Regions from separate parts of the Bacillus cereus group sp. Bce041 genome, predicted to be linked through region 1. Evidence: riboswitches for the same ligand, from Rfam matches in the RefSeq annotation. Region 1 holds a riboswitch; each other region holds the start of a gene.

Region 1 (5,933 bases):
TCGTTTCCATCTTCTCTAATAAAATGTTCATACTTTCCTTTTCAACTTCTGGCACAAGTGGGAAGTTTTCTTTTTCTTGATGATTTAATAAAATATTCAATGCTTCATCTGGGTTTTTCTTCATGAAATCATAGCCTTTTTTCGTACCACGTAAGAAAGCTTGCAACGCCTCTTTATCTTTTTTCAACGTTTTATCACCTGTTACAAACACAAGCTCATGATAGTTTGGTACTCCGTAATCAGCTGGATTAAAGTACGCTGGTTCATGGCCTTCATGACGCATAACAGGTACTTCATGGTTAATGTATGCCCCTGTTACCGCATCTACTTTCTTCGTAATTAATGCTGGTACTAAATCAAAGCCAACATCTACTACTTTCACTGTATCAGGATTACCACCAGCTTCTTTTACCATCGTTTTTAAATACATCTCACTTAATGGTGTTCCAGAGTATCCTACTGTTTTTCCTTCTAAATCTTTCGGTGATTGAATGCCCGCTGATTTCAGTGATACAACATGATTTAATGGTGAACGTACGACAGCCCCAATTGATTTCACTGGAATTTGCTCATTCGCTTTCGCCATAACAACATCTGGCTGATAATACAAGCCAACTGTCACCTTCCCTGCTGCTGCCAGCGTTAATGGATCAGTCGGATTAGAAGGGAATTTAATATTTACCTTTACACCTTCTTCTTTAAAGTATCCTTTTTCAATTGCTGCATAGATAAAGCTATGTACCGCATTTGGATACCAATCTAACATGACTGTTATTTCTTTCTCTTTTTTACTTTTGTCTGATGCTGAATTACTCGAACATCCTGCAATTATTGCAATTAATAATGTAAACACAAAGATGCGCTTTAAAAATTTCATGAATGCTTCCTCCAACTAATGAATTTCTTTTCTAATATGGAAATAATTACGACGAAGAAAATAGCTAATAATGATAACAATACAATAGGTGCAAATACGCCAGCTCCATCTAACTGCGTCATCATTCTCTTACTGAAATATCCAAGCCCAGCTTGTGCACCGAGCCATTCTCCAATTGCTGCTCCGATAACACTAAGCGGAACTGCAATTTTTAAAGCTGAGAAAAAATAAGGAAGAGCAGACGGCAACTTTAATTTAAGAAAAATATCTCTTTTTGTTGCTCCATATGTAACTAAGAGCTCCTCCCATTCTTTTTTCGTACTACGCAGTCCATCATACGTATTGACCGCAATTGGGAAAAACGTAATTAAAACTGTGACAACAACCTTACTCCAAATTGTATATCCAAACCATAAAACAAATAGCGGAGCAAGCGCAGTAATCGGAATCGTTTGTGAAGCAACTAATAATGGATAAAATGCTCTCTCCATCCATGTACTCGCATTCATTAACATCGCTAGCCCTACACCTAATACGATAGAGATAACAACACCTATTAAAACGACGTATAACGTTGCAGGTAAATGAACTGTAAATAATATGTCTTTTAGTTTCCATATCTTCATTAAAATCGCAGAAGGTGACGGTAAAATGTACATCTCATCTACAATTCTTGCTCCTATTTCCCACACAGCTAGTAAAATACTAGAAAGTGTAATAGCAGGAACTAATTCTTTCAATCGGTTCATCACACAAGTACCTGCCTTTGTAACATACTAAGAAGCTCATCTTTCAGCGCTAATACTTCCGGTTTATATAAATCTTTTCGTGTTCTGTTATGATCAAGCGGTACAGTCCGTTCAGTCAAAGTCGTTATCGGCTGCTGTTCCACTACTAAAACTCGGTTTGAAAGAAATAACGCTTCTTCAACATCATGAGTAATGAATAAAATTGTTTTTTCCCACTCTTGCCATTGTTCAAACAACCATTCTTGCAAAGAGGTCTTCGTTAAAGCATCCAACGCACTAAATGGTTCATCTAACAGCAATATCTCCCCGCCTGTTAATAAAGTTCGAATAAAAGATACACGTTGTCTCATACCACCAGATAAATCTTTCGGATATTTTTTCTCATACCCTTGCAAACCAAATTTATGTAACAGTTCCTTTGCCTTTACTTCTGCTTCTTTCTTCTGTACACCTTGGCACTCTAGCGGCAGGGCAGCATTCTCAATAATTGTTCTCCACGGCAAAAGCATATCTTTTTGCGGCATATATCCTACAGGATGGTGCTTTGTTTCTGTCAGTTCTATCTGTCCAGTACTTACCTTTTCTAGACCTGTAATAAGGCGAAATAAAGTACTTTTCCCACATCCACTCGGTCCGATAATACTGACAAACTCTTTCTCATGTATAGAAGCATTTAATTCATGGATGATTGGTTTCTCATCGTAATGAAAAGAAACATTATGAAACTGTAGTATGTTCTTGCTCCTCAAATCCCCACATCTCCTTACGATAGGACATATCCCAGAATAAATATTCAAATCGACTGGAATATAAGAAGATCTCCTCTAATCTTTCTAGTTCTGTCTCAGACTTTCCAACTGCCATTTCATTTAATAAATCTATTAACCAAATACAAAGATTACCGTATTCTTCCGAACTATATCCTTGAATCCACTCACCAAAAAACTCATGATCTCTTGCTCCAGGAATATCATTTAAACGCTTTCCAATTTCCCAATAGCTCCACATACATGGAAGAAGCGCTGCTATTAATTCCGCAAGTGTGCCATTTTGAGATACAGACATCATGTAATTTGTATAAGCTAAATTTTTAGCAGATGGTTTCGCAGACTCTATCTCCTCTATAGAAATTCCAAGTCTTTTTGCATATTGTTTATGGATTGTCATTTCGCCATTTAATATTCCATCAATTTGTTCAGCGAACTTTCCCATTACTTGTGGATTCGTTGCTTTTACAACACCAATCGCATATAACTTTGCATAATCTAGCAGATATAAATAATCTTGAATAATATAATACTGGAATTTATCTTTTTCTAACGTGCCATCTCCCATACCCACTACAAACGGATGATTATGACTCATCTCCCAAACCGGTTGCACAGTTTCTAATAATCTATCGCAAAATTTCATTTCTCTATCCCCTTTCAATATATGTATCTAAATAAAAAACCACTTCTATATATAAGAAGTGGTTACAGCAAATAAAGTTATACATTTATTCGATGCTCCACTTCCCTTCGCTAGTATTACCTAGATCAGGTGTTGTAAGGGTTAAGGATTATTCCTCTCTCAGCAAGTCAAGCACCCCTAGTGGTTTCAATATGAAATTTTCAAATAAAAAAGCCCCGTTTCTATACGCAAAGAAACGGGGACTCATTGTTAGTGTCCGAATTGCTTCCCTACGCTAGCATAATCTAGATCAGGTAATAAAAAGGATCAAAGGCTTACGGCCTACTCTCAGCTGGCAACACCAGCTCTCCTAGCAAACTATAAAATTATCACTGTCAGTATAACACCCTAATAAGACATCATCAACTTTTTTAATTTTCTTAATTATCAACATAATATCAAAAGTATACAATACATACATTCTATTTTAGAAAATAAAACCCCGATTAATTGTATAAAAAGGAATCATTATCTTCAAAAAATTTATTTTTATATTGATTTCATATTACATTTATGTGAATACCCCCACTATATTATATCTTTATACTATAATAAAATTACAACTATACAACTAGAGGAGGTCTCTATTCCATGAATATGAAAGCTACTGCTTTAACAGCAACTACTGTAGCGATTGCTTCTTTACTTCCTTCTATGGGTGAAACAAATGTACAAAAAGCAAACGCTGAACAATTATCTAATATTAAAACTGGGTATGTCAAAGTCGATCAAGTAGCATTACATACAGAAGATAACGTAAAAAGCACATCAATTGATACAATTCGCTTTAATACAAAAGTGAACATCCTTGAAACAACTAATGGTTGGTATAAAGTATCTGTTCATAATAAAGTAGGTTATGTACAAAAAGATGCTATTTTACTAAAAAACAAACTTCAATCTAATGATCAATACATCGTTAATGCTAATGCATTAAACGTTCGCTCTGAACCTAATTTAGAATCTTCCATTTTAGATGTATTACCAAATGGTAAGTTTATTACCGTTCAAGAAGATCAAGGCGAATGGTATAAAATATCACATAATGGCCAAACAGGTTACGTACAAAAAGCATTCATCTCTAATGGTTCACAACCCTTAGTAAAAGGAATCACCGTTCAAAATAATACAAAATATACTGTTGCAACACCTAATCTAAATGTACGTAGCACCGCTAGTACAAGTAGCGCTCTACTCGGTTCATTACAAAACGGTACACAAGTACAAGTAGTAGAAACTGTAGGTACTTGGTATAAAATTCGTTTTGGCACAGGATACGGATATGTAGCAAAACACTATGTAGTACAAAATCAACCACAAGCTAAAACAGATCAGCCTTCATCAATTCCAGCTGCTTTCAAATTCCCCGCTCAAGGAAGAATTAGCTCAACCTTTGATATACGCTGGGAACAAATGCATTATGGTATAGATATTGCCGCTCCAGGAAACGTCTCTATCCAAGCTGCTGCTGCAGGTAAAGTTGTGAAATCTTATTATTCAGCTAGCTATGGCAATGTTGTTTTCATTGCGCATCAAATCAATGGGAAATTATATACAACTGTTTATGCTCATATGAAGGATCGCACTGTACAAGCTGGTGATCAAGTACAAACTGGACAATTAATAGGTCATATGGGAAACACAGGTCATTCATACGGGCAACATCTTCATTTTGAATTACATAATGGAGAATGGAATTTTGAAAAAACAAATGCAGTAAATCCACTGCCATATTTAGTTAGGTAAATTGTATGCCACGCAATATACCTCTTATAATTGAATACGTAGCCTTTTTAGGTTTAATCTGTTGTTTAATCATTTACAATACAAATATTGTATTTTTATCTATTATTATTGCTTTTGTTGCATTAGAAATTATGATGGAATCATTTCAAGTGCAACTAAAACAAAAAATTGCCCATATTTATAATGCTATTTTTCTTTTGAGTGCTCTCATAACAAATATAATTAGTAATGGCTTTTATTTATCTACTGTATTTCCAGTATTCTTTATGGCTGTTTTATTATTTGTAGCTAGATATATTAATGTCCCTTATAACCAAAAACAAAAACAAAAACAAGAAGCTTAGAAAGAGGAGACACTGTGTACCAATCTTTCAAAGATACTCCAATAAAATACATATTGAATTTGTATAAGAAAGCCAATACTTTTTTTGGTATACAAGGAAGTTATACTGCACAACTTCTCCTATATGGAATGTTGTTTCTTGTCTTAATCACTTTCTCCTTGTTTTACTAACAAAAAGGATCTCACATAAACTGGAGATCCTTTTTAATTTATATTAATTTTTCATATCGAAAATATTGTTTATCCACAAGCATATTTTTCATAAATAAAGCTCAGATTATATTTTTTCTCTAAGCTCATTCGTTGTTCGTCATCGCACCAATAGAAAAGAATATCATGAATCGTTGCGTAACGCTTATTTTTAAGAAATAGCCTAAAGAATGATGGTAAACAATCATGTAATTGTATAAATATATAATTGCGTAGTGTTTCTTCTTTATATTCAATGCCCTTACAAATATACAGTAATTCTTCACAATAATATGCATGCTGTGGAACTTGTATCATTTCGAAAAATGGCACATAAGATAGTAGCTTTCCAATAAAATGACCATATCGATCCATTACTCCTATCGTCATATGCTCCATCATTTCTTTCATCACATATAAATAATCATCTACATGCGTTGTCTTTAATGGGTCTAAGCGATCGGAAATTTGAGATAATACAGCTCTTTGACATGCTAAAACTGCCTGACTAGGTCCATAATATGATAGGAAATCTGTACACTTACGATATTTCCGTAATAAATCATATGTATACAAA
Region 2 (5,933 bases), on a different contig from region 1:
ATCACGTGCAGGAACAGCTTATGGGAAAAGTGTTGTAAATGGATTGCAAAATGGACAATTTGATCCAGAGCAAGCAAAGAAAGATTTAAATGCAGTATCAGATCAACTGCAAGCTCGTACAGAAAATATTTCATATCTTATTAATATATTTACTGAACTTCAAAACTCAGCCACGACTGATTTTGGAAAAAGCTTCTTCCAAGGGCGAGTGGATCGCTTAACCAAGCTTAAAGGTAGTATGGAAAATGCAAATAACGGCATTAAAGATATTGTAAGTGTTATCGGTACAGGACAAGAAGTAAAGAAAGATGTAACAGATGTAGCAAATCAAAAGTTAGATGCAGCAAATGCATTAATTGATCAAGCGGAAAAAGATTACAATGAAACATTTGTAGCAGATTATAAAAAAGCAGTTAGCACAGTAGATCAAGCTAAAGCAGATGCAAATGAAATATATGATAATGCAAAAGCGGATTATGAGAAAGCAAAGAATAGTCTTGAAAGTACTAAATCTAGTGTACAAAAAGCATTAGAGGATGTACAAAATAGAGGTGTTAATGGTTTAGAAGGTTCGAAGGAAGCCTTAAAAAGTTTAAATGGTCAATTCCAAGCTGGAATCGGTTTAATCGATGATATGATTCCAGTTCTAGAAAGTACAAATAAGGTTTTAGCTGATGTAAATAGTGATAAAAATCTTAATAATGGAATTGCAAAATTAAATAAAGCGAAAAGTAGTCTGCAAAAAGGTGTAGATGCAACGAATAAGGGAATTACACTTCTTAACAATGGACAGAAACCTACAAAAGATGTAATTGAAAGTATTAACAACGCTGCGAAGAGCGGATCAGCTCAATTAACAGATGTATTATCGACGTATGATTCAGAAATTGTACCTAATTTCAATACAGCAATTGCTCGTACAAAAGAGATGTCGAAAAATACAACTCAAATTTTAAATGATGCAGACAAAAAGCTTCCAGATGTTAAAAAATTACTAGAAGATTCATCAAAAGGCTTAGTAGACGGTAGAAAGAAATTAGCAGATATTAAAGCTGACATGCCGGAAACTGAGAAAAAGGTTAAAGAATTAGCAGATAAAATTCGTGATTTTGAATCTGAAGAGGATTTAAAAGACATTATACGCTTATTGAAAAATGATGTTGAAAAGCAAAGTGATTACTTTGCGAATCCAGTAAATTTAAAAGAAAATAAATTATTTGCGATGCCGAACTACGGTTCAGCGATGTCACCATTCTATACAGTGCTTGCATTATGGGTAGGCGCATTATTAATGGTTTCATTATTAACGGTAGAAGTACACGAAGAGGGCGCGAATTATAAGAGCCATGAAATTTACTTCGGACGTTTATTAACATTCTTAACGATAGGTCTTTCACAAGCGTTTATCGTATCGATGGGAGATATATTCTTACTCGGTACGTACGTAGTCGATAAGTTCTGGTTTGTGTTATTTAGTTTATTTATTGGTGGAGTCTTCGTTTGTATCGTATACTCACTCGTTTCTATTTTCGGAAACGTTGGGAAATCGATGGCGATCATTTTACTTGTACTACAAGTAGCAGGATCGGGCGGAACATTCCCAATCCAAATGACACCAGCGTTCTTCCAAGCGATTTATCCGTTCTTACCATTCACATACGCAATTAGCGCAATTCGTGAAACAGTTGGCGGAATGCTTTGGGATATCGTAACGCGAGATTTACTTGTGTTAAGTGCTTTCGTAGTAGTTATGATTGTTGCTGCGTTATTACTGAAAACACCAATTAACAAATCAAGTGAAAAATTTGTTGAGAATGCAAAAGGAAGTAAAATCATTCACTAAAATAAAAGGTTCCTACCGATAGAGGTAGGAACCTTTTTGTTTAATCAAATTTTAATTTTTTTAATGCTTCTGCGAACGGGTTGTTTAATGGTTCTTCTTCTTTGTTCTGTTGTTTCATATATTTTTGAACGTCGCGCTTATCAGCTTTGTTTCCAGATTCTTTTTTACGTCTTTCTTGGAATGTTGATAATTTCTCGCGATAGCCACATTTACATGCAAAGATTTGTCCTGCACCCTCACCACGTAATTCTAGTTTCTTCTTACATTGCGGACAGCGAGCGTTTGTTGTACGAGATACATTTTTACGATGACCACATTCACGATCTTGGCATACGAGCATTTTTCCCTTTTTGCCGTTTACTTCTAGCATTGGTTTACCGCAATCTGGACAAGACTTCGTTGAAATGTTGTCATGTTTATATTTTTTATCGCTTGATTTAATTTCAGAAACGATTTCTTTCGTATAGTTCTTCATTTCAGAAATGAATACTTCTTTTTTCAATTTACCTTTTGCGATAGCCTCAAGTTTTTGTTCCCATTCACCAGTTAGTGTAGGAGATTTTAATTCTTCTGGTACTAAATCAAGTAACTGGCGACCTTTTGAAGTAATGTGAATATCTTTACCGCGTTTTTCAATTAAGAATGAATTGAATAGCTTGTCGATAATGTCTGCACGTGTCGCTACAGTACCTAATCCACCAGTCGATTTTAACGTATCAGCAAGTTGTTTATTTTGCGTATCCATATATTTTGTAGGATTCTCCATTGCTGAAAGTAAAGTCGCTTCGTTAAATCGTGCAGGTGCTTTTGTTTGACCTGATGTTTGCATAATTAACTTTACAGCTAATGTATCGCCTTTCTCAATGTGAGGTAGAAGTTGCTCTTTTACGTCATCAGTTACATCATCATCTTCAAAGCGATTTTCATATACTTCTTTCCAACCGGCATGTAGAATTGTTTTTCCGCGCGCAATGAACGTTTCATTGCCAACCTTTGTGCGTAACGTTAGTTGCTCATATTCGAATGCCGGGAATAACACAGCTAAGAAACGTTTTACAACTAAATCATAAATTTTGCGTTCTTTATCTGTGAATGCTGAGAAGTTAACGTATCCTTCTGTTGGAATAATCGCATGATGATCGCTTACTTTACTATCATCAACAAATGATTTGTTAGGTTTGATAGGCTTTTGTAATACTTTATGTGCGAAGGGACGGTATTCTCCAACACCACATGCTTTTAGACGTTCTGGAAGTGTTCCAACGATATCAGATGAAATGTAGCGTGAATCTGTACGAGGGTACGTTAGTACTTTATGCTGTTCATACAATTTTTGCATAATATTTAATGTTTCTTTAGCAGAGTAACCGAACTTTTTATTCGCATCACGTTGCAATTCAGTTAAATCGTAAAGACCAGGAGAGAATGACTTCTTCTGTTTCTTATCAATTTCCACAACAGTAGCATTTTGTTTATCTAAACGTTTTACAATACCATCGATTTTTTCTTTATTAAAACTACGGCTATTGCCATTTGCATCTTGCCAAGTAAGTTTGAGCTTCTCCATTGTTTGAGCTTCGATGCCGTAGTAAGTTTGTGCTTTGAAGTTCTTTATTTCATCCTCACGACTAGCAATCATAGCAACAGTAGGGGTTTGTACACGGCCGCAATTTAACTGGGCATTAAAGCGAGTCGTTAAAGCACGAGTTGCATTAAGACCGATATACCAGTCAGCTTCTGAACGCGCAACTGCTGAAGCGTATAAATTGTCATAGGCTTTACCTGGTTTTAAATTTGCAAAACCATCTTTAATTGCTTTATCGGTTACAGAAGAAATCCATAAACGTTTGATTGGTTTATTTAGCTTAACTTTATCGATAATCCAGCGTGCGACTAATTCCCCTTCACGTCCAGCGTCTGTTGCTACAATAATTTCATTTACATCTTTTCTAAGTAGCTGACTTTTTACAGCATTAAATTGTTTACCAGTTTGTTTAATAACCGTTAATTTCAAACGCTCAGGTAGCATCGGTAAATCTTCTAAATTCCACTTTTTATATTTCACATCATAACTTTCTGGATCTGCTAATGTAACGAGATGACCTAAAGCCCAAGTTACAATATATTTACTACCTTCAAGATAGCCGTTTCCTTTTTTATCACACTTCAGTACACGAGCAATATCTCGTGCAACGGAAGGTTTTTCAGCGATTACAACGCTTTTTGACATATTAAAAACATCCTTTCAAATTTCCATAAGTTAAATATAGCATACATCTTCTTGAGATTCAGTTTCGCTCCATATTTCAGCTGTTTTTAATGGAGTTAACAAAATCCCAACTGATTAAAGTTTCACTTTATCAGTTGCTTCTATATTAAATAGAAAAGTAAAGAACTTGTTATTTTACTAGAATAAGAGTAGACTTTGAAGTAGAAGAATACTAAACACATGGGAGTTTGTGGATACAAACTGAGAGTATGACTAGTCCGTCATTGACCATTTGAACCTGTTGGATAATGCCAGCGTAGGGAGAGTGTAAAAGCACATGTTCAGGCACTTTGCGTACGCGCAAAGTGCCTTTTTGTGTATCTCCCATAACTATAGTTAGGAGATGAGAAGGATGAATATGAAAGAAATTAGTAAAGTAGTGGATTTGGTGAGAGAATCTAATCCGCTTGTTCATAATATTACAAATGTTGTTGTAACAAATTTTACAGCTAACGGTTTGTTAGCGTTAGGGGCATCGCCTGTAATGGCGTATGCAAAAGAAGAAGTGGCAGAAATGGCTAGCATTGCTGGAGCGTTAGTATTAAATATGGGAACACTTCGTCCTGAAGAAGTAGAAGCGATGTTACTTGCCGGTAAATCAGCAAATGTGAACAATGTACCAGTACTGTTTGATCCAGTTGGTGCAGGAGCAACATCGTATCGAACAGAAGTTGCGAGACATATTCCGGCTGAAATTGAATTAGCGAGTATTCGCGGAAATGCAGCTGAAATAGCGAACGTTATTAATGAGAGATGGGAAATTAAAGGGGTAGACGCTGGTGCTGGAAATGGTAATGTCGTAAGTATTGCAAAGCAGGCAGCAGATGAACTAAATACAGTTGCAGTAATTACTGGAGAAGAAGATGTTGTTACAGATGGAGAGAGAACGATTGTTATTCGAAATGGTCACTCTATTTTAACGAAAGTTACGGGAACTGGTTGTTTACTAACTTCTGTAATAGGAGCATTTGTAGCAGTGGAAAAAGATTATGTAAAAGCAGCAGTAGCAGCATTAACGTTTTATGGTGTAGCTTCGGAACTGGCAGCTGCTAAGACCGTGGAAAAGGGACCTGGTAGTTTCCAAATTGAATTTTTAAATCAGTTAGCGAATACTACTTCTGGTGATATTGAGAAGTATGGAAAGATTGAGGAGTTAGAGTAAGAGGGAGTGAAAGAAATGGCACGCATTGAAATAGATAAAATGTCTAAGCTATTGCAAGTGTATTTTATTATGGGAAGTAATAACTGCACGAGGGATCCTTTAGCTGTATTGAAAGAAGCGTTAGATGGTGGAGTGACAATTTTTCAGTTTCGCGAGAAGGGGGAAGGTTCTTTAATCGGAGAAGATAGAGTGCGCTTTGCAAAAGAATTGCAGACGCTTTGTAAGGAATATAGTGTTCCTTTCATTGTAAATGATGATGTAGAATTAGCCATTGAATTAGATGCAGATGGTGTTCATGTAGGACAAGATGATGAAGGAATTACATCTGTTCGTGAAAAAATGGGAGATAAAATTATCGGTGTATCTGCTCATACAATTAAAGAAGCACGCTTTGCAATCGAAAATGGAGCAGATTATTTAGGCGTTGGACCTATTTTCCCAACAAGTACGAAAAAAGATACGAAAGCGGTTCAAGGAACGAAAGGATTAGCTTATTTTAGAGAACAAGGAATTACAGTGCCAATCGTTGGTATTGGTGGGATTACAATTGAAAATACAGCGGCAGTTATAGAAGCGGGTGCGGATGGTGTTTCAGTTATTTCAGCAATTAGTTTAGCTGAATCTGCGTATGAAAGTACGAGAAAATTAGCTGAAGAAGT
Region 3 (5,933 bases), on a different contig from region 1:
ATGAGCCTGCTCTTCACGTTTTTTCACAAGTGCTTCTTGCTCTTCAAATAATATTTTGAATTTCTTCTCAAGTGCGATTTGAGCTGCTACACTTTTCTCAGCCTCTTGTACATCGGCTTGCATATCGCGTAAATATTGATCAGTCATCTTAACTGGATCTTCCGCTTTTTCAATTAACGAATACACATTCGACATTGTTAAATCTCTTAATCGTTTAAATACAGACATCTAAATTCCTCCTATGATATACCTCATATTTCAAATTCACTACTTGGAAAACTGAAAAATCTCCCTTTACAGTAAAGAATATTCATTTTACAGCCTATGTGTTTATTATAACAAAACTAATATGTCCTTACATGTTATTTCCAAAATACATCCATTATAATATGACATTTTATATATAATATTGTATTTACAATATATTATAATTATATCTATTTGGAATTAACTTACTTTTGTGCAATTTCACTAAATTACATAAGTGTAATGTTACTGTAAGCTAACTCGATAGTTGCATTCCAATATTTCTTATACACTAATATCAGAAGCAACAAACAAGCTTCTTCGCATGTAAGCAACGATACAAAAATTGTATTTACTATAAAACAGATAAAAGGAGAAATCATCATGAAAAAATTAGTAGGAATCGGATTAGCAGCAGCAATTTCACTTGGAGCATTATCAGGTTGTTCTTTATTAGGAGAGAAAGCGAACGGCTTTGTACTGTACGGATCAGAAGAACAAGTTCAGCAAATTACAGATAAAAACAAAAAAGAAGTGAAAGAAAAAGACTTCTATAAAATGAAAATGACAACATTAGATGGTAAAAAAGTTCTTGTAATGGATAAGAAAACTGGTGAAGAACTAGTGAAAAAAGAGTTACTTAGCAAAGTTGATGAAAAAGACAACACGAAACCACTTGATAAATTACCAGCTGTAACAACAGAACAAGGTGTATTATTTGCAAAAGAAAAAGTAGAAAATGCTGCACTTGATGGGGCAAAATTAAAATATGAAGGCAACACAATTATCGGAAGTGGTCGTGCATATACAGATATGTATGCGATTGTCGATGACGCAACTTACAGCAATGTAAAAGGTGATGAAAAATCTGTAGGTGTATTAAAATTTGATAAAGACCCAAGTAAAGAATTCCCTGGTTACAAAGGCGTAGAAGCTTCTCAACTTGTAAAAATTAAAAAGTAAAACAAAAAAGCTTTGCGAAATTCGCAAAGCTTTTTTCTATTTATTATGAGCAATTTGCTCCATATCCGGGCTACAAGTTTGCGACTGACATGACTTATTTAAAGAACATGCCGCGCATTTTCCTTTTTTACTTCTCTTTACAAAATTAACTAACGTATATGCTGCATAACCAAAAATGATAGCTCCAATTATAATATTGACCATCATCACAATACATCTCCTTCTAGAATCCGAGTAAGGATCCAACTCGGTATATAATGAGCGTTAATACATAAGCAACTACGAGTGGATAAACGACTGAAAAAATCGTCCACTTCGCTGATCCTGTTTCACGTTTAATAACAGCTACCGTCGCTAAACACGGAACATATAATAAAATAAAGAACATAAATGCATAAGCTGATAATGCTGTATAATGTGCTCCCATTACATTTCCAAGCACATCTTCTTTAACTGCATAAATAATTGCCATTGTAGAAACGACAACTTCCTTCGCTAAAAATCCTGTTAAAAGGGATGCTGCAGCTTGCCACGTTCCGAAGCCGAGCGGTGCAAATAATGGTGCGATAAATCCACCAATCATCGCTAAGTAGCTATCTCCCATATCAACGCCGAATCCTGATGGACCTGCATAGTTTAATAACCAAATAACAACCGAACCACCAAAGATGAATGTACCAGCTTTACGAACAAATCCCTTTCCTTTCTCCCACGTGCTTAGCCATAATGTTTTTGCTTGTGGCACACGGTAAGGCGGTAATTCAATTACGAAAATAGACTTTTCCGCTTTCAAAATTGTAAGAGACATAATTTTTGTAACTAATAACGCAAGAACAATCCCTGCAACATATAAAGAAAATACAACAGTCGCCTGACTATGCGGGAAAAATACGCCCGCAAATAATGCATATACAGGTAATCGTGCTGAACAAGACATAAATGGTGTTACTAAAATGGTAAGTAAACGTTCTTTTTCCTGTTCAATCGTTCTCGCAGCCATGATACCTGGAACGTTACATCCAAAACCGATAATCATCGGAATAAAAGCTTTTCCGTTTAAGCCGAAAAACTCCATAATTCTATCCATAACAACTGCAATTCGCGCCATATACCCTGAGTCTTCTAATAATGAAATAAAAAAGAATAGTGCAAAGATTTGTGGTACGAATACTAATACAGCACCAACACCGGCAATAATACCTTCTGTAACTAGTGCTTGAATAAAATCAGAAGCTCCAATACTTGTAAGTCCAGCCGTCACCCAATCCGTAAGCTGGCCACCAAAAAACTCATCTAACATATCCGATAAAGGTGTACCAATCCACGTAAACGTAACCTGAAAAATAAAAAACATAACTGCTAAAAAGATTGGAAGTCCTAAAATTTTATGTGTAATTAATCTATCAATTTTTTCTGAAAAAGGAATTTTTCCTTCTTTCTCATGCTTCATAACATTTGTTTTTAACTTTTCAATATACGCTTCACGAGTTTTGTAAATGTGCTCTTCTAACGTACAATCAAGTCTTCCTTCTAAGCGAGATCGAATGGCTATGAGTTCCTTATAAATTGGTAATGCTTTCATTTCTTTTTCTACTACTTCGTTATTGCTTAAAAATTGAAGTGCTAACCATCTCGGATGCTCGTAATTCGCTGTCTCTAAAAGAGCAATTACTTCTCCAATTCCTTCATCCATTTGTACACCATATGAAATAAGGAATGGCTTTTTCTCTTTTTTGTCATTTTCTTTAAGAGTCGTAAGCAGTTCTTCACAGCCTTTTCCACTTCTTGCAACAACAGGAACGACTGTTACACCTAATAGCTCTGATAATCGTTTTACATCAATGACAATTCCTCTTTGCTTCGCCACATCAACCATGTTTAAACCAATTGAGACTGGCTTACCAAATTCAAGTAACTGCAACGTTAAATGCATATTTCTTTCAAACTGCGAGGAATCTACGATATTTAACATATGATTAAATTCTTCTGTTAATAGAAAGTTTGTTACAACACCTTCATCACGTGAAACTGGATTTAAATCATACACACCTGGCAAATCAATTAATGTTCCTTGTCTATCTTTTAATTTACCAACCTTCTTTTCTACTGTTACACCGCTCCAGTTTCCTACGTATTCATAAGAACCAGTAAGCGCATTAAATAATGATGTCTTCCCTGTATTCGGATTCCCTAGCAAAGCTACCTTATTCACGCTAATTCCACCTTTATCATTTTCGCGTCACAATGACGAATACTAATTAACTGTCCACGACACTCCAATGTACAAGGACCTTTGAACATCGCTTTCTGTTTCAGGCGAAGTTCGCTTCCTTCAGCAAGACCGAAAGCAGCTAGTCTACGCTTTAATAGCTGATCTAAAGACTGAATACTTTTTACTAACACTTTCTCTCCAATTTTAATATCTACTAAGCTCATAACCTTCCCCCTCAGAAGAGAATGATAATTATTTTCAAAAAAATTATACCACACCCAATTTCTCTTGTACTATACCCTTTTGCTTCATATTTATTAACATTTCGCTACAATTCTATTTCAATTATTGTCATACTGTATTCGTTTGCCATTCTCATCCATTTCGCTTACAATAAACAATAACAAATAAAGAATTTCGTTATCACTGGGGGAGCCATGCCGCTGAGAGGGAACACTTCGTTCCGACCCTTCGAACCTGTTAGTTAATGCTAACGCAGGGATTGTGCAAACGTCCGAAATACATACCTCATTTTTATTTACGTATTTCGTATCCTCCTATGATATCTATTCTTTTTTGTACAACTTGGATTTAGGGGGAGACAACATGCGTAACACCAATTTACAAGCGATGATCGAATCTGCTATTCTTGCAGCCTTCGCCATGATTATCGATATTTTACCATTATCACTTAAACTTCCAACAGGCGGTTCTATCTCATTCGCTATGATTCCTATTTTTATTATTGCTTACCGCTGGGGCTTTAAATCAGCTTTCTTAGGCGGTTTAGTTTGGGGACTATTACAAATTGTCGTGGGAGATGCTTATATTTTAACACCTGTTCAAGCATTCATTGAGTACTTCATTGCCTTTGCTTTTATCGGATTTGCTGGCTTATTCTATCGTCCAATTCAAAAAGCACTTTTAACATCCAATGAAAATAGCTTAGAACAATCAAATTTAGGTAACCATAAAGACAAACATTCATCAAAACAAAATCAGGGTAAGAAAGTCCTTGCTTATATTATCCTTGCTACATTTATCGGTAGCTTTGCTCGCTATTTCTGCCACTTTATTGCCGGCATTATTTTCTGGGGACAATATGCGCCGAAAGGTCAATCAGCTGTGTTATATTCATTAATCGTAAATGGAAGTACAATGCTTGGTTCTTTTATTTTATGTACCGTTTTACTTATATTTTTATTTATCACTTCACCACGATTATTCAAAAGCATCAGTGCTTATCAAATGAATACACAAAAAAAGGGCGCTTAATGAGCGCTCTTTTTTCATATCGTAATATCAATTAAAAATACAATAAATGCGCAAAAGAAAATAAATACCATTATACTTAGCCAATTGCTATGCACGGTTCATCGACTCCTTACATAACCTCATATTCTAAACAAATTATACTGATTAAAAATAAAGATTAGGTAAAGATAATATGAAAATAAATTAAAAAAGCATAGATCATATTGTCTACGCTTTTTTCGGTAAATAGAAATAAAATAATACACCATCTTCTGTATTTTCTGCCCCATATTCAGCATCATGTAGTTCTAAAATATTCTTTGAAATAGCAAGCCCAAGCCCCGTCCCACCTTGTGAACGCTGACGAGCTGTATCCACGCGATAAAAACGATCCCAAATTTTATCTAATTGCTCTTCTTCAATATGAGTACCTTTATTTTCAATGCACACTTTTATACGATTCTTCTCATCTATTGTAGAAATAATAATATCCTCTTTATTTGGTGTATATCGTATAGCATTCGTAATGAAGTTCACGATGACTTGTTCAATCCGGCCTTGATTTGCAATCACTTCAAATGAACTTATATTTTTATGAATATGAAGTTCTTTTTTCTCTATTTCCACAGATAGATGTTCACATATACCTTCAATTACTGTATCAATATAAAACGAATCTTTTTTCATTTTATATGTACCAGATTCAAATTTAGCTAACTCAAGCATATCCAAAATTAACGTATCCATTTTGTCTACTTCTCTCTCCATTGCCTGAAAATAATACTCTTTTTTATGTTCAGCTACCCCATCTTTTAAAATAGAAATACAGCTTTTCATAATACTTAGCGGTGTTTTTAATTCATGTGAAACACCAGAAATGAATTCTTTTCGCGTCTTTTCTAACTTTCTTTCCTTTTCAATATCTTCTTCTAACTGTCCAATATGCGAATGGAGTTTATTTGATAGCACATTAATATTTTTCGATAAATCTCCAATTTCATCTTTCGAAGTAATCGGTATTTTTTCTGTGAAGTCTAAATGCGCTATTTTCTTTGTTGTATCATTTATTTTCAATAATGGCTTTGCAATTTGTTTTGAGTAATAGAACGAAGCTAGAAAAATAAGAACGACTACAAATGCAATGATATAGATATAATAATCTTGCACCATTTGTACAGCTTCATCTACCGGCTGTAAAGAAGCCATCGCATAAATATATGTTACCGATCCGTCTTTTTCTTTTATTGGTTTCATTAAT
Region 4 (5,933 bases), on a different contig from region 1:
ACAACCTCATCGATACTTCCCTATATTCCTGTTCGTTACATCTAAGTAGAAATAGCGCTATAAACTAAGTTCAATACGTGCACCAACAAAGTATGACTTATCACTAGATGATGCACCTTGTTCATATACCTATTTTTACTATGGGCTCATTTTTATAAAGTGAAACTTTAATCAGTGGGGTTTTGTTCATCCCCTACCTAACTTCTTTGCTTCCGCTGAATTTTGAGGTGGGGGGCTTACTGCCCGGCAAATAGCGGGATAAATAAAAATTAAAAAATATGAATTCTAGCGTCATATCTTCATACTTACTAAGTTCAATTAATTTCTCAATAATTATGATGCCATGTCCTATATATTTCCGTCTGCTGCTTAGATTTTTCTGTACTGTAAATGGCTTTCGCTATAACACCTCCAAGTGACCGGTTTCTATGACGGATATGAAATTCCAACAAAAAAAGCCCTAATTAGGGCTTTTCATTCTATTTCTCCAGCAAAACTCTCTATGAAATTGCTAATTGAAAAAAGACACACTTAGATTGATGCGTCTTTTTGTGATGCCTCTTTTGTGAAATCATATAAAGCAATTGCGCCTAAAAGAACAAGTATACCTTGAGGAACATCTAGCAAAATAGTTTTCCAAATTTCTGGAATTACCCATTTGATATCTGCTGCTGTTTCAAGATATGTTTGAAAATAGCTGATTGTAAAATTAATGATTCCTAAAAATACAAACAACGATAAACCAAATCGAATTAATTTCTTATTTGTAAACATATAACACCTCTCAAAATTCATTGGATATTCCTGCTTTTGCTTCTTTATATTTTCATATCTTTATATCTAATTTTAACACATAAAGAACTCAAAAAAATACGATATGCATATTTGCATATCGTATTAACAACACTCCATGATAATATAGAAATTCCTGCAAAGAAAAAACAACTCCGTTACAGCTAACAGCTCGGGTTTCTTTTCTTATTTAACTTCATACCACCAACATTTACGTTCTTTGATTGTAAAATAAATGTGACAGAAGTTTATCCAGTTAATGCGTAGACAAGTAAATGAGCTAAATTATCGATATTCTATTTCGCCATTCCCGTAGCACTAATGACTTTACGCAAATTTGACAAGAAAAAATATATAGATAGGTATGATCCATACCTATCTATAACATTACTTCTATTCTTTATCCAATTACGTCTTTTACGTCTGTATCCACTGGCCACTTTTCTAATGTATAAGCCATTTCCCAAAATGAATATTCATATTGACTGCTAATAATAAAATGCTGTTTCATACGTTTGCGATCTGCCTCTGTTACTTTTTCAGCGATAGTATCTAAACGTGTAATTTGTTCTTCAACTAGCGTACGGAACCAATCAGATCCATAAGCAGAAATCCATTCGTTATAAATTGGCTCTTCCGGCTGGCACTCTTTTAAGCGTTCGCCAATTTCATAATACAACCAATAGCAAGGTAAAATTGCTGCAATGGTATCTCCTAAATGCCCTTCATACGCAGCACGATACATATGTGAAGTATACGCATATGCAGTTGGCGCAGGAATAAAATTATCTTTTTCTTCTTTCGTTATCCCTAGTTTTTTAGCAAAATTCTCATGTAAAGATAACTCGGCCTCATATGTATTTTGAGCATGATGTGCCATACGAGCTGTCGTCTCTAATTCAAGAGCTTTTGCAGCTCCTAAAGTTTGTACTCTAGCAAAATGACTCAAATAATATGAATCTTGAAGCACATAATAGCGAAAACTAGCTAAATCTAATGTTCCTTCACCAAGTTTTTTTACAAAAGGATGGTTAAAACTCGCTTCCCAAATTGAATCTACTTCTTTACGTAATGATTGTGAAAAAGTCATTTAAATCCCTCCAATAATGTATAAAATATAAGTATTTATCCACAATTATTAAAGCTGTAAAATAAAAAAACTTTCTTTACAGGCGTAAAGAAAGTGAAATTGACAGTATTTATTTACTCATTAAATAGCAACGTCTTTCCCACTTCCCTACGCTGGCATTAACCAGATCAGGTACTAAGAGTCTCAAAATCACATTTGATCTCAGCCTATAAAAGGCCCCCCTAGTGGATAAATATTTTGTTTTTATAATGTATTCATCATAGCATACTTCGTGAAACTGTCAAAAAAATTCGTTATATAATTCCCTTAAAACCCTTCTTCTTTTCTAACTTTTAATGATGTTTCAATAATCATATCTAATAGTTTGCTATAACTAATCCCCGCTGCTTCTGCACTTTTTGGCAATAAACTTGATTGTGTCATCCCTGGTAATGTATTAATTTCCATTACATATGGAATTCCGTCCTTCACCATCATATCAACTCTTGCATAAACACTACATTTTAATGCTTTATAACAAGCAAGTGACCCTTTATTTACACGTTCCTTAATTTCTGCTGGAAGTTCGATAACTTCCTCAACTGTACTAGTATCATCATATTTTGCATTGTAGTCAAAGAACTCGGCTGCATGTCGAATTGAAACTATAGGTAACTGTTTTCCATCCAGAATTGAACATGTAATTTCATCACCTTTTATATACTTTTCAATTACTACTTCAGAATCCCATTCGAATACAGTTTCTAGCATTGAGATCAATTCATTTTTATTATAAACGATTTTCACTCCGACACTCGATCCGCCAGAGTTTGGTTTTACTACTAATGGAAATCCTAACTTATCTAACTCATCAAGATTTAGATCCTCCATTTTTGTAAGTTCAATCCAATCTGGTGTTTCTACACCTTCATAACGTAAAATCTTTTTCGAAATATTTTTATCCATACATATACTGCTAGATAACATATTACTTCCGCTATAAGGAATCCCTAAACTCTCCAGTGTTCCTTGAACTGTCCCATCTTCTCCGTATTTTCCGTGTAATGCGAGCAACGCAAAGTCAATGTCTTTCGCTTTTTCAACTAAATCTATTTTTTCATTTAATGTAATTGGAACTATTTCATACTTATTTTTATCTAAATGAGCAATCATTTCATTCCCCGTCATAATTGAAACTTGTTTTTCAGACGATACCCCGCCCATAATAACACCGATTTTCATTTTCTCAACTCCAAATTTCATTTTTTAATGTATCACCAATTATTTTAATTCCCCGAACTATTTCTTCTTCTTTCAAGCGCGAAAAACCTAATCGGAAAGTGTTCGCTCCTTCTCCATCAGAGTAAAAAACATCTCCAGGTGAAAACGTAACGCCTTTCTCATAACACTTTTGTAAAAGTGTGCGGGCATTCATATGCTCTTCTAGCTCTATAAATAAATGCAGCCCACCATCTCCAGTCATTCTTTTAAAAGGAATGTACTGGTTACATGCCCCGACAGCTAACTCATATTTTTTCTTATAAACAGATCTTGCCTTTTTTAAATATTTTTCAAAATATCCCTCATGTAAATATTGAAACAGAACAGCTTGATCTAGCGTAGATGTGTGAATCGTTCTTGCTCTTTTTACGCTTTCTAAATAATGAATCAGCTCTTTATCTGCAATAATCCAGCCTACACGTAAACCAGGGAAAAGTACCTTTGAAAAGCTACTAATATAAATCACATTATTGCCAGCTCCCGCAAAAGTTAATAATGGAGCTAAATGTGAACCTGAATAACGTAATTCTTCATTAAATCCGTCCTCTATAATAGGAACGTTGTATTTTGAAAATAACCTCATCAATTCCGTTCTTTTCTCTGAACTCGTAACAATACCGGTTGGATTATGATAAGAAGGAATTAAATAAGCAAAATCAAAATCTTTTTCACGCAAACTTTTTTCAACTTCATTCGTATCAATACCATCCTCATGCATATCAATCCCATGAACTTCAAGTCCATGTAAACGGAAAAGCTTAAGTGCAGCATGGTGAGTTGGATTCTCACAAATGACACGACCGGATTTTTTTGATAAAGAAGAGAGTACAATATCCAATCCTTCTGTAAATCCATTTGTAATTAGAATATCTTTATTCGAAATGTCTACACCTTTCATTTCCATGTAATGAAGTAAATAATTCATTAACGGTCTATATCCCTTTGCATATCCGTAGTTCAATACGATGTCCCCTTCAATGGACATACGAGTAAGAAAAGCTCTTTTGAAATTTTCAACATCAAATAGCTTCTCATCCGGGGCTATACTATTAAAAACAATCATTCCCTTTTCCCAACGAACACCATGTTTCATTAAATCTAATTCGTCCGCTAATGCGGTCACTGTATTAAGTTTATTTTTCCAATCTATTTCAACAGACGAAGTGTTAGATATATCCACCTTCGCAACAAAGTTCCCTTTTCCTTTAACTGCATAAATGAGTCCTTCTTGCTCTAAATCTGCATAAGCAGCGAGTACAGTGTTTCTACTCACACTTAGTAATTCACTTAGTTCCCTTGTTGATGGGATTTTTTGATCCCCGAGCAAATGCCCTTTCATAATCATTTTCTTCAAATAATCTTTCAATTGAATATAAACGGGACGTTCTTTAACAACTTTAAAATCCTTAAACAATTTCTTACCCCCTGCAATCATTTTTGCATATTTATTTCATTCTCAAAAGGTCCACGGCATATGTATTTTTTATAAAGGGCGGTACGGTCTTACAAATCTTTTCGATATAAGTTTATTACATCTTTTAAAGCTGCAGCTGCAGCGCCTCTTGGATTAGAAGCTCCACCAATTGTAGTAATTTGTCCCATCGTATCTGTAAAGAACGTAATTCCTTTTTCGGTTCCATTTACTTTTGCTAATGGATGATCTTTTTCTATTTGGCACGGTTCAACATTTAAATTCACATTGCCTCCCTCATCCTTATATGTTGATGCTATTAATTTAATAATTTTATGTTGTTCCTTAGCATTTCGAATTTGCTGTTTTGTAACGTGCTCGATTCCTTTTATATGTATATCAGTAAGTGTTTTCTCTGTTTCCATTAAGCTGTTTGTCAAAAGTAACAATTTACACGCACTATCTGAACCACTTATATCTAATATAGGGTTTGTCTCAGCAATTCCTTTATTTTGTGCTTCTTTCAGTGCTTCTTCAAATGTCATATCTTCCTCATACATTTTCGTAAGAATATAATTAGTTGTTCCATTTAATATTCCTTCTATTTTTTCAATACTGCAACCGGCTAAACTAAATTGTCCGATATCTAGTGTCGGTAGTGCAGCGGCTGTTGCACCGCTATATCGAATTCGTATATTTGCGCCTTTTGCTGCTTCATTTATTTCTCTCCAATTTGTAACGAGCGCACCTTTAGAAATTGCTACTATATCCATCTGTTTCTCAATCGCTTGTTTCATATATTGTTTCCCTGGATTTCCATCTTTAAGATTTGTAACCGTTGATTCTACCAATACAGTACCACTTATGCTAGTTGTTGCACGTTCCTTCGGATGATACTCTAAATATTTTTCAATTGCAGCGGTACCGCCACCATACATCAATAAATGATGAAGAGATAAGCCTTCTTCATTATGTATTGCGATATTTCTCCCTAATACGCCGCTTACAACTAATTGAATCCCATATGTTTCATATATATATGAATATTTTTCATTTAATAATTTTATAAACTCTCTACCTACTGTTCCGTATCCTGATAATACAACTTGAATTTTCATAATATCCCCCCATATTTTTCTACCAAATCCCTCTTTCAATATAATATAAAGCGCTCTCGAATTCCATCGAGAGCGCTTTATTATTACCTATTTCGGTAAACGTGATAGCTTTTCAGCAATTGTTCTATAAAACTCTTGAATGCTAGAAAAACCTAACGAGTCTGAAACACTTAACCCTACCATGTCGAGATGGTCCCAATTCGCTTTCGTTTCAATATGATTCCATTTTCCAATCTGTAATGACTCATTATTATTTACAGTA

The links. A riboswitch is a leader RNA that binds a small molecule or an ion and turns the genes downstream of it on or off. The one in region 1 is predicted to bind thiamine pyrophosphate.
Positions count from the first base shown of each region.
Region 2: it holds a riboswitch for thiamine pyrophosphate, as region 1 does, so the genes downstream of both, thiM (hydroxyethylthiazole kinase) here and tenA (thiaminase II) in region 1, are expected to answer to the same signal.
Region 3: it holds a riboswitch for thiamine pyrophosphate, as region 1 does, so the genes downstream of both, thiT (energy-coupled thiamine transporter ThiT) here and tenA (thiaminase II) in region 1, are expected to answer to the same signal.
Region 4: it holds a riboswitch for thiamine pyrophosphate, as region 1 does, so the genes downstream of both, tenA (thiaminase II) here and tenA (thiaminase II) in region 1, are expected to answer to the same signal.

Region 1 is NZ_JBQXON010000002.1:1,067,585-1,073,517, forward strand. It holds gene ACUN13_RS11540 (ABC transporter substrate-binding protein) at 1-877, opposite strand, end outside; gene ACUN13_RS11545 (ABC transporter permease) at 874-1,626, opposite strand; gene ACUN13_RS11550 (ABC transporter ATP-binding protein) at 1,626-2,375, opposite strand; gene tenA (thiaminase II) at 2,344-3,039, opposite strand; TPP riboswitch at 3,125-3,228, opposite strand; TPP riboswitch at 3,289-3,400, opposite strand; gene ACUN13_RS11560 (SH3 domain-containing protein) at 3,670-4,824, shown strand; gene ACUN13_RS11565 (hypothetical protein) at 4,830-5,168, shown strand; gene ACUN13_RS11570 (DUF3965 domain-containing protein) at 5,408-5,933, opposite strand, start outside.
Region 2 is NZ_JBQXON010000007.1:104,250-110,182, reverse strand. It holds gene ACUN13_RS21530 (YhgE/Pip domain-containing protein) at 1-1,843, shown strand, start outside; gene topB (DNA topoisomerase III) at 1,884-4,073, opposite strand; TPP riboswitch at 4,283-4,392, shown strand; gene thiM (hydroxyethylthiazole kinase) at 4,465-5,274, shown strand; gene thiE (thiamine phosphate synthase) at 5,290-5,933, shown strand, end outside.
Region 3 is NZ_JBQXON010000001.1:1,039,085-1,045,017, forward strand. It holds gene ACUN13_RS05495 (PspA/IM30 family protein) at 1-228, opposite strand, end outside; gene ACUN13_RS05500 (lipoprotein BA_5634 family protein) at 631-1,209, shown strand; gene ACUN13_RS05505 (FeoB-associated Cys-rich membrane protein) at 1,246-1,416, opposite strand; gene feoB (ferrous iron transport protein B) at 1,433-3,421, opposite strand; gene ACUN13_RS05515 (FeoA family protein) at 3,418-3,645, opposite strand; TPP riboswitch at 3,840-3,941, shown strand; gene thiT (energy-coupled thiamine transporter ThiT) at 4,028-4,696, shown strand; gene ACUN13_RS05525 (sensor histidine kinase) at 4,904-5,933, opposite strand, start outside.
Region 4 is NZ_JBQXON010000004.1:63,717-69,649, reverse strand. It holds gene ACUN13_RS14490 (DUF3937 domain-containing protein) at 532-795, opposite strand; gene tenA (thiaminase II) at 1,193-1,882, opposite strand; TPP riboswitch at 2,010-2,115, opposite strand; gene ACUN13_RS14480 (D-alanine--D-alanine ligase) at 2,189-3,103, opposite strand; gene pdxR (MocR-like pyridoxine biosynthesis transcription factor PdxR) at 3,108-4,556, opposite strand; gene ACUN13_RS14470 (homoserine dehydrogenase) at 4,646-5,671, opposite strand; gene ACUN13_RS14465 (esterase/lipase family protein) at 5,759-5,933, opposite strand, start outside.